Regions from separate parts of the Pedobacter roseus genome, predicted to be linked through region 2. Evidence: riboswitches for the same ligand, from Rfam matches in the RefSeq annotation. Region 2 holds a riboswitch; the other holds the start of a gene.

Region 1 (7,279 bases), 760 kb from region 2:
GAAGAATTAAGCGGAATTGCCATTGCAGCAACTTTAGAAGGCGCCAGACCGATGCTGATCGAAACCCAGGCCCTGGTAAGCGCCGCAGCTTATGGAACACCCCAACGTTCTGCCACGGGCTTTGATACCAAAAGAATGAATATGCTTTTGGCTGTGCTCGAAAAACGCTGTGGTTTCAGATTGAGCACACAGGACGTTTTCTTAAACATTGCCGGAGGAATAAGGGTTGAAGATCCTGCGATCGACCTCGCCGTTTTAATTGCAATTATCTCCTCTCAGCAGGATATTGCAGTTTCGTCCAAAAATTGTTTTGCGGCAGAAGTTGGTTTATCAGGCGAGATAAGAGCGGTAAACAGGATTGAGCAACGGATTGCTGAAGCCGATAAATTAGGTTTCGAAACCATTTATATATCCAAATACAATTTAAAGGGGATCACAAAGGAAAAATATAATCTCGAAATTAAAGCGGTAAGTAAGATAGAAGAAGTGTTTGGTTTGGTATTCGGCTAGCCCCAATACGGGGAAAAATTTCAACATATTTTTTAACGGTGGCGATAAAGTTCCCCATTTCCACAGTCTTAATATCATACAATGACATCAACAAAAACATACAAAACACTGAATTACAATAACTTACATACAAATGCAACAAGAATGATACTTTTGGATTCAGGTTTGCCTATTATATCATGTTGTACATCATAGGATGTGATCTACACGAAAATAGGGATGATTTTCCTCGTTAACGGATGTTAACGGGGATTTTTTTTTGCGTTATTATTTAGTGTAAATTTTAAATAACTTTGAAAAAGATAATAACGGAACAATTATAAATCACTAAAAGATGAAAAAAATCATTTTAAGCATAAGCTTTTGTTTATTCGCCGCACTTGCATTTGCGCAGGCAGCTTATACAGGCCAAAAATTTGGAGAAGAGGTAAAACCAGGCGACGTAAAGCCAGCGGCCAAAATGGAAGCTGCTATGGGCGATAAAAAAACCGTCGACATGAAAATCGAAGGTAAGGTAGTAGATGTATGTAAGAAAAAGGGGTGCTGGATGACCTTGGAAATGCCAAACGGCGATCCGATGCGCGTTACCTTTAAAGATTACGCCTTCTTTATGCCCATGGATATTGTAGGGAAAAAGGTAGTGCTTGATGGCTTAGCAAAAAAACAAACCATTTCAGTAGAAACTTTACGCCATTATGCAGAAGATGCTAAAAAATCTCCTGAAGAAGTTGCAAAAATTACTGATCCCAAAAAAGAACTGGCTTTTGAAGCTAAGGGTGTAGTAATTCTAGATAAATAAAATAAGTCCGAAAGTCTGGAGGCCTGGAAGTCAGAGGTCCGAAAACCCGGAGGTTAACACTAGAAATTCAAACACGAAAGACTAAGAATAGATCTCTTGATACTAAAAACCTCAAGCAAAAAATAACCCCGATACAGAATATGCATCGGGGTTTATCTTTTATAAGGTATCGGATTACAAAACCCAGTTCCAGCCAAATTCATCAGGCGCTAAACCGTAACGGATATCGTTTAATTTTTTAGCAATGCCATTCGAAATATGCCTTGTTGATGGATCGGTCAATTTATAAATCTGGCCATTGTAGCCCATTTCGCCAACATGTGTTACTGTAGCAGCAGTTCCCGCAGCAAAAGCTTCGGTCAAGCTTCCGTTTTCGATTCCTTCGATTACTTCTTTAACAGAAACCCTGCGCTCTTCAACCTCTACACCAGCATCTTTTGCCAATTTGATAATTGTATCACGTGTAACACCATCTAAAACTGTACTGCGTACAGATGGCGTAACCAATTTACCATTAATCACAAAAAGCAAATTAGCTGTTCCGGCTTCTTCAATAAACTCGTGCGTTATCGAATCTGTCCAGATTAATTGATCGTAACCTTCTTTTTTAGCTTGTTCGAACGGATATAACGAACGGGCATAGTTTCCGGCAGTTTTGGCAAAACCAACACCACCTTCATCAGCACGTGTAAATTCAGTTTCGATTTTAACTTTTAATGCACTACTGTAATATGGACCGGTTGGTGTGGTTAATAAAGCAAATTTATAAGTATCAGAAGCTTTAACGCCTAAATATGGATCCATTGCAAACATTACCGGACGGATATACAAAGCATAATCTTCCTGGTTAGGTACCCATTTCTCATCAACATTGATCAAAGCGGCCAAACCTTGCATAAAAATTTCTTCCGGAATGGTAGGCATCGACATTCTAGCTGCTGATTTATTAAAACGTTCGAAGTTTTTATCGGCACGGAATACACTGATCCTTCCATCAGGCTGGCGATAAGCTTTTAATCCTTCGAAAATTGCCTGACCATAATGAAGTGCAGAAATTGCAGGACTCATTGGAATAGGGCCATAAGGAAGAATCTGTAAATTTTTCCATTCGCCATCTTCGTAGTCGGCAGTAAACATGTGATCGGTAAAAACCTTACCGAACGGTAATTGCGAAAAATCAGTAACAGTCAAACGTGTTTCGTTTGTTTTAGTGATTTTTATATCTAATGTCTCGGTCATTGTATTTGAATTTTGAATGGGTGAATGATCGAATGACTGAGTGTTTTACCCGCTCATTCTCTAATTAAATAATTCACTCATTCTGTCATTAACTATTTTGCGCAAATTAATAAAAAAGAGGCTTTTTTAATAGCTTTTCATAATATTAATCTTTGTTTTTGAGTGTTTTAAGTACACTAAGCACCCATCCTTTACCCCATTCTTCCATCTGTTCATCATTCCATAAGAAGGGATAAAAAATTCTTTTCTGAAAACGCGGAGGCAAATATTTCTGCCAGTTGGTTCCGCCAGTTGCTGCAACATCAACAGGATCTTTCTCTAAATAACGTACAGCTGATTTATAATGCGATAAAGGCCACTCTACGTTCACATACAGATCAAGCTTGCGTAATTCTTCGGCAAGGGCCGAAACATCGGCTCCGTTAGCCTGCAATTGATGGTATAATGCAGAAAAATTGGATAAAGTACGGTCTTTTGCCAATTGCAAAAACTGGGCAGCATATTTTTTAATAAACTGTTTTAAGGTCAGGGTCTGTTTGCCCGATGCCAGTTCAGTTGCCCCGAATTTCCAATAGATATGTTCAAACTGTTCCTCTATTGTTGCTGTACTCAATTCTTCGCGTTTACTTTTATCTACCAAACGGATAAAATCAGTCGCACAGATTTCGATCATTCTATATTGACCAGATTGAAAACCACTGGCTGGTAATAACGACATCCGGAACTTTAAAAACTGCTCTTTCTCCATTCCATCAACCATCACCTCGAATGAAGTGGTTAAGGCGTTAAAATAAGCATTGATCCGTTTTACACGTGCAGTGAAAAACTCGGCAGTTAAGCTTTCATGTTCAGCAATCTGCCGGCATTCGTGCAGTGCAAGTTTAAAATAAAGCTCTGTAATCTGATGATACATGATAAATATTTCTTCATCAGGAATTGGTGTTTTAGGGCTCTGCAAGCTTAATAGGGTATCCAGGTGAATATAATCCCAATAGGTCAAAAAATCTGCATATAAGAGCCCGTCGAGATAGGATGCCATATCCTGCCCCATTGCAGTGTATTTTTCTTGTAGTTGATTTAGTTTGTCTTTTATTTCTGGTGTGAAATCCATGGTTTAGAGTTAGCTGCACAAAGGTGATAAAGATTTTGCAACAAATAACTAAAATTTATACATTTGAGAGATGGCGATGGGGTACCGCCAAAACCGCCCAAACAGGCTGATGACTCCTACGATTTTTATTTAAAATTGAATTCAAATGCCTGTTAAAAAACTAACAGAAGGATTTCTTCTGTCTATCAATCAATTTATTAAGCTCGATTTCGGAGTACTGTTATTAAGCACTTTAAAGTGGCTATTGATTTCTGTCCTATTAGGTGGAATCATCGGCTCGGCCTCTGCCCTATTTCTAAGTACTTTAAACTGGGCGACCAATTACCGCGAGCAACACCTTTGGATTATTGCCTTTTTGCCCCTTGCTGGTGTAATAATTGGTTTGGCTTACCATTATTGGGGCACAGCGGTAGTAAAGGGGAACAATCTTTTGATTGAGGAGTTACAATCGCCCAAAAAAGTGATTCCCATTATTATGGCACCACTCATTTTTGCTGGCACCATTATTACCCACTTATTTGGTGGATCGGCAGGCAGAGAGGGTACAGCAGTGCAAATTGGAGGAGCTTTTGCCGATCAGTTTACAAAATTATTCAAACTCAAAGCGAGAGACCGGAAAGTAATCCTTATTTGTGGTATCAGCGCTGGTTTTGCTTCTGTTTTCGGTACACCTCTGGCCGGTGCAGTATTTGGGCTCGAGGTTTTCGTTGTAGGTAGTTTAACCTATAGTTCAATTCTGCCTTCATTTATCACCGCAGTTATTGCCGATTATGCCTGTAAAGCCTGGGGCGTTGGCCATACCCACTATACTATAGCCGCCGTACCAGAAATGGATTCGGTAAACCTGCTCTTATCTTTAGGTGCCGGAATATTGTTTGGTATTACCGCCAGGAGTTTCTCTGCATTAAACCATGGTTTATCAAGCCTTTTTGCCAAGATTAAATACCCTCCGTTGAGACCATTTATTGGCGGGATCATTTTAATCGGTATTATTTACCTGATCGGGAACACTCGTTACATAGGTTTAGGTATCCCGGTTATTTCGGAAGCCTTTACACAACAGGAAGCTTATTACACTTTCGCCATAAAATTATTTTTAACGGCACTTACGCTTAGCGCGGGTTTTAAAGGCGGTGAGGTTACCCCACTTTTTTTTATAGGAGCTACATTGGGCAGCTTTTTGAGCTTATTTATTCCATTACCTTATGGCCTTTTGGCTGGAATGGGCTTTGTAGCGGTATTTGCAGGAGCAGCGAACACTCCATTGGCCTGTATTTTTATGGGTGTAGAACTCTTTGGTACAGCATCGGGAGTTTATATTGCATTGGCCTGCGTTACTGCTTATCTATTTTCGGGCCATACCGGAATTTACAGTTCGCAAAGTATCGGGGCACCTAAACATTTGTTGTTGAAGAGGCGGTAAGCGGGTGGCGCCAGGCGATTAGTGTAAAGCGTTTTGCGTGGGGCACAGGGCCATTAAGAAGCACTATTCCATTTTTGTCAATTTGAACGCAGTGAAGATCTGCCACCAACAAAGCACTGAAAAAGCAGCACTCTGTGAAAGATTCTTCGTTGCACTCAGAATGACAAATTAAACTAATACAGCACCCTAAATTTTATGGTTTGCTCAATCTTTTTAAGTGATTTAAACAGCTGTTTATCATACTGTGCATTGATATCGGTAATGGCATAACCAATTTCAGCATTGGTCATTAAAAACTGACTTACGATGTTGATATCATGTTTAGCAAAAACAGTATTGATTTTCGCCATAATACCCGGAACGTTTTTGTGTATGTGGATTAAACGGTGCGATTTCTCGATTTTTGGCAATTGCAGGTTCGGGAAATTACTGCTCAAATAAGTAGCTCCGGTATTCATAAAATCGGCCACCCGTTTTGGGATAAAATCAATATTACGTGGGTTATTTTTTGGATCATCAAATACCACAATACCTTGTTTGGTACAGAGATCAAGCTCTATTTTATTCTTTGCGTTACCTAAATAACCGATTGTTTTCAGTTTAGCGGCATTTTTTAATTGCTCTTTATCTATTTTTTCGCCATCTGCCAAAAGGATAATCCCTACATCTTTTACATATTTCTCTTCGAAAGAGGTTTTATGACGGATAGATAAACCATCATTTTTAAGGATGGAAATGGTTAATGGATCAACTTCACCGATTACCAGACAAAGAATCCTGTTCTTTGGATAAGAAATGGCTCTTGGCAGGTCGTTTACATACAAAAACTCATCAAAACTTGGCGTTACGTGATCAGCTTTTGAAACAATACTCTCACGGGCTATATTCTCTGTAAAAGCAAAAAACTTGTTAATAATGCCGCTTTCGCGTAGCTGGAAATCAGAATAACCATCACCGATACCAAACAATTCACCTTCCAGTTTTAAATGCTGGAGCAATTTTACCTTTCCACCTTCTTCACTTAATGGATTGGCATGGTCATAATCGATAATTTTACCATCACCGGTAGTTACGAAGGTATTGGCGTAGATATTTTCTTTTTTAATGTGATACTGACTTACAACGGGGGTAATAAACTCTTTAAATCCGCCGGATACGATCAAAACCTCATCAGCATGTTTTTTAAAAAACTCGGCATTACGTGAGAAAGAGGTTGAAACTTTCTTTTTTAAATGTTTGATGAGCTGTTTTAAATGCTCTTCATTTGCTTCGAGTAGTTTAACGCGCTGTGCCAAACTTTCGGAGAAAGAAAGTTTTCCTTCCATGGCAAAATTGGTATAATCTTCAATTTTTTGGAAAATCGCTTCTTTATCAGGGTGGTTCTTGAGCGAAATCCTTGCGAGTTCATCGAGTGCTTCTACCTGGGTAAAGGTACTATCAAAATCGATGATGTAATAGGCTTTTTGTTTGGGCATTATCTTAAATGTTGGGTAATTTCTTTTATGCTTTCGGCAACGGGTTTAAAAACTATTCCGGTTTCCGATTTTACTTTATCGTTGTTATAATAACTTAAGGTTACACTACTTTTTGCGGCATCTTTAGTAATGGAAGGTTCTTTTCCTGTAAAAACGGATACCAATTTTAAGGCACGCCAGGCTATCCCAAGCATCCATGGTTTCGCTTCTTTGGCAGGCGCCTTAACTCCAAAACCCTGCGCAATTTCGCCAAAGAGGTTTTTATAATGGTAGTCATCAGCAGAAATAATATAACGTTCTCCTGAAATCGCTGCCTCCATCAATAAAATCATCGCTTTGGCCACATCTTCTACATCAACAAAACCCGATGCACCGTCGGTATAAAATGGAAAACCACCCTTTACCAATTTAAAAATGGCTCCGCTCCCTTCAAAACCGGCATTTTTACCAATAATTACTGATGGATTAACGATAATGGCATCTAAACCTTCGGTTATACCGCGCCAAACTTCCATTTCGCCTTCATATTTAGATAATCCATAGGCATGGGCTTTTGAATCATACTCCCAAAAATCCTTTTCAGTAATTTTTTTTCCCTTTTTGGCATTGCCCAGCGCAGCAACCGAACTTACATGCAACAACCTGCAATTATTTTCGGCACATAGGTTTACAATGTTTGAGGTACCATCGATGTTTACATGAAAAAGTTGTTTCTTATCTTT
Region 2 (7,279 bases):
AACATTTTTACCTGGGAAATACTAATCTGTTTCGAACAATTTATCTTGCATTTAGTGAGGTATTTGGCGATTTTAAATCTGTAGAAGATTTTTTGCAGTTCTTTAAAGGCACGGGATGCTTTTTGGAACATCTAACTTGTACACCTATTGATAAATCGTCAGTTAAAATCAGAAAAAACCAGAGGCAGGGGGGAATAGAGCAATTAGCTCATAAAATCAGAACATATCAACCCCGATTAATCATGATCCTAATGAAAAGCATTGAACAAGAGGTTAAAGAATCTATTGACCTATCAGGCTTATCGTTTATCGAAGAAATTGCAGTTACCTGCTATCCTGCCGGCACTGAATCAAACAGGCTTACTTGCATCCGGGATACCAGGGTTATCATCTCCAAACTGGCATCGATATTGACATAACATGCAAATATATTGCTGTAATATACCGATACAGAACAAGATGAAAATTCAAGATCAGGAAAACACCAAACAGCATGCAGGAGACCATTTGGCTAATGAAAGAACATTTTTGGCCTGGATCAGAACCAGTATTGGTATCATGGGATTTGGCTTCGTGGTGATGAAATTCTCGCTATTTATCAAGCAGATCAGTGCCGCACTGGGGAGTAAAGTGCCCCTGCACCAAACCGGAGATTCCCGCATTATCGGGATTTTTCTAGTTGCCCTGGGAGCAATTACTATCATTTGTTCTTACTTAAGATATAATTCAACGAAAGAACAATTGAATCAGGGGGTGTATTACCATTCAACACTTTTTGTTAAAGTTTTAACCGCTTTAGTTTTCATAGCTAGTATACTTTTACTGCTCTACCTTATTAAAACAACATAGGCAGTTAAATCATCTGTACTTGATGCTTTAGAAAAGAGAGGAAGGAAAGCGGTCGATATAGCGTTGTTTTTTGATATAAATTGCTGATTGCATTGGTCAAGGATCTTATAAAAATTTCACCTCTTTATGATAATCCACAGGAACAGGATAAGTCAATATTTTATGTTCCCGTAAATATTTTGGGTACCGCAATACGCTGTGAAGAATATATACCTGAATGGCCACTGAAAAAATAGGCTGTAAAACAGGCTACCGCAAAAAACATGGTGTATTCACTACCAAAAAGTTCTATACCCATAATCGTACAGGCAAGGGGTGTATTCGTTGCACCAGCAAAAACAGCAATAAATCCAAGGGCAGCAAACAAACTAACTGGAGCATTTAATAAGGTCGAAAGTGCATTGCCTAATGTTGCGCCAATATAAAACAAAGGCGTTACCTCACCACCTTTAAATCCAGTTCCTAATGTTAAAGTTGTGTAAATGGTCTTCCATAACCAGCTCCAAGTATCTGCTCCACCAGGCTGAAAAGCAGAGGGAATTGTAACGGCTCCTTGGTATTCGCTATCCACGCCCAAACTTAAGTAATCCGGTTTCCCGATGGCGTAAGTCAAGCCTATAATAATCAGACCACCGATAACAGGAATAAGCCACTGGATCTTACATACTTTAGAAAAAAAGGCCTTGATCTCATGCACCATTACAGCAAACAGGTAGCTGGCCAGACCAAACAATGTGGATGCTAGAATAACCTTACTAAGCAGGAGTAGGTTTACCGGCAGGTATTCAGATAGAAAGTAGGCACTTTTCTCTATGAGATCGATGTGATAAGCGGTATGATGGATGCCCCAGGCAGAGACAGTAAGATCACCAAGCACGCTGGCAATTAATGCGGGAAGTAAAGCCTTGTACTCTATTCTTCCAATGGCCAGAACTTCCATTGCAAATATGGCACCGGTGAGCGGTGTTCCGAACACCGCCCCAAACCCGGCTGCAATTCCCGCGGTAAGGAGCATCTTGGTGTCTACCTCATTTAGCTTAAACCAGCGGCTAAACATTCCTGCGATGCTTCCTCCGATTTGTACCGCGGTTCCCTCTCTTCCAGCCGATCCGCCAAACAAATGGGTAATCACTGTAGTTATTAAGATTACTGGCGCCATCTGCCTGGGCACTCCACCACCCGGCCTATGGATTTCATCCATGATCAGGTTATTTCCTTTTTCTGAGGACCTACCAACTGACTGATAAATCAGGTGGATCACAATACCTGCTAAAGGTAGCAGAAAAATGAGACAGGTATGCTGAAAGCGAAAGTGAATGGCCCAGCCTAGCAGCCAAAGGAACAAGGCAACCATACTTCCTATTGCAATGGCAACAGGAAGTATAAGCAGCGTCCATCGAACCGCATATTTAAAAACCGAAAGGTGTTCAAATAAAAATTTATTATGTTTCATTGTAGGTTAGCGGCTGATTTATAATTTTTTATAAAAAGTATTGATTCCTGCAAATGATGCCCTATCACCAAGTTCTTCTTCTATCCGAAGCAACTGGTTAAATTTAGATACCCTTTCAGAGCGGCAGCCACTTCCTGTTTTGATGTGCCCCGCACCGGTAGCGACAACCAGATCCGCAATTGTCGTGTCTTCAGTTTCACCACTGCGGTGAGAAATAAAGCAATTGTAACCGTTTTTTTGGGCTAGTTCTACGGCCTTTAGCGTTTCGGAAACTGTACCGATCTGGTTCAATTTAATCAGTACGCTGTTTGCAATGCCCTGGTCGATTCCCTGCTGGATAATACTCGGGTTGGTGCAGAATATATCATCTCCAACCAATTCCACTTTGTCTCCCAAAAGGCTGGTCAGCTTTTTCCATCCCTCCCAATCGTTTTCGCCCAACCCGTCTTCCAACAGGATAATTGGGTACTCTTTTAACCATCCTTCCCAAAAGCCAATCATTTCATCTGTTGTGATCCGTTCTTTAGAACTTTTATAAAATTCATATTTTCCATTATTCCACATTTCGCTGGTCGCTGGGTCAAGACAAAGGGAAATATCCTTGCCTGGAGCAAAACCGGCAATATGTATCGCTTCCATGATGATTTGGACGGCTTCCTCATTAGAACTCAGATTTGGCGCAAACCCACCTTCGTCACCAACTCCGGTATAATAGCCTTTCGCTTTTAGCAGACTTCTCAGGGAATGAAAAACAGCTTCGCCCATACGGATACTTTCCTTAAACGAGGGGGCGTTATGAGGGGCAATCATAAATTCCTGAAAATCGATGTTGTTATCAGAATGCCTTCCCCCATTAATGACATTCATGCACGGTACGGGCATTACGTAACCTTCCCTTTCCACTAGCTGCCTATACAAGGGAATCCCTTTTGCAACGGCCGAAGCCCGGGCGAAGGCGATTGAGGCCGCAAGCATCGCATTTGCGCCGAGCCTTGATTTATTCTCGGTTCCATCCAGACCAATTATATGATCATCGAAGGCCTGCTGACCCTCAAAGGATAAGCCGGTGACTGATTTGCCGACTTCGACGTTAATCCCTTTTACTGCTTTTTCCACGCCTTTACCATTATAGCGCTCTGGATCACCATCTCTAAGCTCTACGGCTTCTTTTTCACCCGTACTTGCCCCGGATGGAGAAATACCCCTTGCTGTTGTTCCGTTAAGAGTGACTTCTACTGTCGGATTGCCCCTGGAATCCAAAATTTCACGGGCATGAATTTTAGTTAATTTCATAGTTTTTTGTTTTATATTGATTTTTAGTATTTCGGTTGCTTACAAATAATTGAGTTTCTCAAAAGATCAAAACCAGTGTTCCCCCAATGATCAGCAGGGCACCAAAGAATACTTTCAGGGTAAGAGCTTCTTTCAGGAACACCATTGCAAGTATAATAGTTAGGGCAACACTCAACTTATCAACAGGGGCGACCTGGGACACTTTCCCGATCTGCAAAGCCTTGTAGTAGAATATCCAGGACAAGCCGGTGGCAAGGCCAGATAAAAAAAGAAATAGCAGGTTATGCTTTGACAGTTCCGTAATTCCTTTAAGTTCGCCTCTGGCCATTACGATCCCCCAGGCTACAATCAGTATTACCACCGTTCGTATGGCAGTAGCCAAATCAGAATTGACATTGGTTACGCCGACTTTTGCAAAGATGGCCGTAAGGGAAGCAAAGAAAGCTGATAATAGCGCGTAGATCCACCACATAGTTTTATGTTAATTTTCCGTTATTGAATAATTCCAAAGTAATGAGTACAAGAACCGTTGCTCCGGCAATGATCCGGTAAATGCCGAACCAGCGGAAAGAATGCTTTTGAAGATAGGTGATGAAAGAGCGGATGGCCATCCATACATCCCACCCGCACCTGCTTTACTTAAATGAATGATCGTAGTTAGATTCGGTTCATGGGAAGGGCGTAGACGCTTAACGGTGTTTTTAATCAGTCCTGAAGCAATCTGATCTGCACTAGCAACTAGTAGCGCAATGGTAATAAGAACCTGCCAAATTTTTTTGCAGAAATTCTGGAAGAGGCAATAAATAATGAAGGCATAAAAAGGAAGCCAAAAACGCTTATCACTGGCCCAGTACATGATCGTATCCCAGAATGCATTATGGTGCTGATTTATCCACAAGAACCATTCAGTTTCAACCGGCAGGACCATTGCTAACACTGATCTCACTTTGGCAGACAGACAAAGTAAGACAAGCGCAATTAAGATAGCTGCCAGCAATAAGAGTTGAGAATTTATTTTTAATTTTTTCACCTACAATACTTTGACCGGCAGATTTTATTACCTGCTGGAATTTCTATTGTAGGCGCCATCAGCTTTTGAAAAAAGCGGTTGAATCGGAAGGACACCATTTCCGTATTGCAAATATAATACTAATAAAATGATGTGCAAAATCTTAAAGTAGGTGTTGAGAATTTAATTTATCACTATTCCTCCTTATTTGAATACGAGAACCAGTTTCTTATTCTTCTACCGTTTAAACAAGCATCATATCACGGGATTAAAGCTTTTCTTAAACAAAATGAAACCGCCTGGAAATAACCATGTTATCTATATAGGAATTTTTTTTATAACCCTAAAAAATTAAAGTTATGGGATACCATGAATGGAAAAACTGTATTGATGCATGCTTAAAGTGTGCTTCAATTTGCAATCATTGTGCAAGTTCATGCACTCAGGAAGAAGACGTGAAAATGATGGCGCGGTGTATTGAGCTTGATATGCAATGTGCAGCCATCTGCTACTCTGCCGCTCAATTGATGAGTATGGGTAGCTCTTTTGCTCAAGACATTTGCCGTATTTGCGCAGATATTTGCCAGCAATGCGGAGATGAGTGTAGTAATCATCATACCCAGCATTGTCAGGAATGTGCAGATGCTTGTAAGGCTTGTGCGGAAGAATGCAGAAGAATGACAGGAGTAGCTGCTTAAGATGCCAATCACCGTGAGCATTAATTGATTAAGGGCAGCATTCTAGTTGCCCTTTCATTTTTATAAATAGGCAAATTTATTCCATTCATTTTATTTTCATTATTCCCTCATTATTTGATATTTACCAAGGTTTGAGGTTGTTCTTGGTATGTCCTTTCTCTAGCCTTAAAAAAATGGGTTTTTTAGGATATGATTCTCATAAACTCATTCCATTATTCAAATAAGAATTTCAGTTTTTGATGATGAGTACTTGATAATTCGAATTCTATGAAAATGAAGGCTAGATGCGAGTTGAGGAATGCATTAAATAATGCATGAACTTTCAATTCCCGCTTCATCAAATTATTTCAAAAAACAAAAAATACAAATTTCATTTCAATGGCGGTGTTAAATCAATCACGTTGTTAAACCGAGGGTATGTACCTTCTAAATTAAATGCAAGCTACATGGCATTTGCGCATAATTGTAAAAAAATTTAGACCAAACGGATTTCCCCCCGTTTATCCTATAATTGAATAATATTCAAGCTGATCGATGTTCGCAATTGAAACTAATCCACATGCTTATTTGGCTAATTAGATAGCAGTTTATGGAGTTCAACACTGATGTCTAGACAATTGGTGTTTTATAAATAGTTGCGGTATATCTTAATTTTAGGGAAAATTCTAAAAAGTTCGAACCGAAAAATTCAATTTAATCTATTGTAAGTGACTTATTTTCAAGTTCTTAATGTTTAAAAAATAAGAGGCATACTTTTTAGATGCCTCATATTGCCACTTAGTAGGGTCAACCCGCGGAAGTTCGACCCTTTTTGAGCATTGTGAAGCTGTGGTTAATTTTGATAAAGTTTTGAACAACAAGATGGAGGGACAGTATAGGAAAAAGAAATTATTCGATGACAATCGAAAGTAGGGTGAGAAATATCGTAACCTAATATTTGTTGATATTTTGTAACGGTTTTGTTGCGGTTTATCCTCTCATCTTTTTAGATTAATGCAGATTTTAGCGCCTATATATTTAGGTTGTTAAATTTGAAGGGTTTGAAAGTTAAGCAGGTACCAAATTGCTCTATAATTGGAGTCGTCTTGCTGTACCTGATTATCTCTTTGGGCAATATCTTTTTTTTATCCAACCTCTCCCTTTTAGAGTCCGCCCGGGGAATAAAATCAGCTGCGCAGTACAAAGGTAGCTTTTCTCCGCTTGGAAAGGATTCAAAAATTACCAGACAATTTAAGTGTATCCTTGATGAACGCAAGAAAACCGTGCTTCCTGTTTTGGAAGCTTTTCTTATCGGCGTCATCTTATTTTTGGGGCTTTCGCTTTTAGCCTCTAACCTAAACAGGTATTTTCTTGAGATCAGATACAGGATTGCCGGATCAGTCCCAATTTATATTTCCAACCAGGTCTTTCGGATCTGAGATTTATCTCAATTTTCTTTTATTGACAGGTCCTTCAAATGATGAAGTGACGACGGCCGGTTAATCACCGTGTTTCCTGTCCAAGACGTCCGTCAAATCTTTTTCCTTAAATTTTAATTTAAAGACATGATCCGTATTAAACAGATTTTCTGTTTGTTCCCACTTTTATATATGGGGCTGGAAAGCCATGCCCAAACCTCCCCAAAGCCCATCGGGATCGTTGATCTGATCGATCACGTGACCGCTTTTTCACCTTCACTGGCCGCTGATTCAGCAACAGTTGATATACGTGCCGCCCAGTTAAGAGAGACCGCGGCGAATGCCCTTCCAAATCTGAAGCTTAATTATCAGGCAGATCTGGGCTCAAACAATAATGTTGCAGGGCCATACATGGCCTTTGGTATTGTTCCTTCCAATTCCAGAGGTGTTAGGACTGAAAGCACTACCAAGGCTACACTTACTAATCTTGGTATTGTCTCCCTTGATTGGGAGGTCTATAATTTTGGTGCCTATAAAGCTCAGAATGCAGTCGCCAAATCAGAACTTGTCGTTGAACGAT

What was found. A riboswitch is a leader RNA that binds a small molecule or an ion and turns the genes downstream of it on or off. The one in region 2 is predicted to bind fluoride.
Region 1: linked by a shared signal. The riboswitch ahead of H9L23_RS23630 (voltage-gated chloride channel family protein) and the one ahead of H9L23_RS00615 (phosphatase PAP2 family protein) in region 2 are both predicted to bind fluoride.

Annotation. Positions count from the first base shown of each region.
Region 1 covers NZ_CP060723.1:5,705,908-5,713,186, reverse strand. The annotation lists gene radA (DNA repair protein RadA) at 1-510, shown strand, start outside; gene H9L23_RS23645 (DUF4920 domain-containing protein) at 845-1,309, shown strand; gene H9L23_RS23640 (branched-chain amino acid aminotransferase) at 1,484-2,548, opposite strand; gene H9L23_RS23635 (tryptophan 2,3-dioxygenase family protein) at 2,694-3,659, opposite strand; fluoride riboswitch at 3,723-3,785, shown strand; gene H9L23_RS23630 (voltage-gated chloride channel family protein) at 3,805-5,082, shown strand; gene H9L23_RS23625 (HAD-IB family phosphatase) at 5,256-6,557, opposite strand; gene H9L23_RS23620 (NAD-dependent epimerase/dehydratase family protein) at 6,557-7,279, opposite strand, start outside.
Region 2 covers NZ_CP060723.1:131,591-138,869, forward strand. The annotation lists gene H9L23_RS00590 (hypothetical protein) at 1-419, shown strand, start outside; gene H9L23_RS00595 (YidH family protein) at 460-849, shown strand; gene H9L23_RS00600 (voltage-gated chloride channel family protein) at 1,010-2,302, opposite strand; gene eno (phosphopyruvate hydratase) at 2,321-3,595, opposite strand; gene H9L23_RS00610 (EamA family transporter) at 3,654-4,067, opposite strand; gene H9L23_RS00615 (phosphatase PAP2 family protein) at 4,077-4,625, opposite strand; fluoride riboswitch at 4,668-4,736, opposite strand; gene H9L23_RS26450 (four-helix bundle copper-binding protein) at 5,138-5,302, shown strand; gene H9L23_RS00625 (TolC family protein) at 6,847-7,279, shown strand, end outside.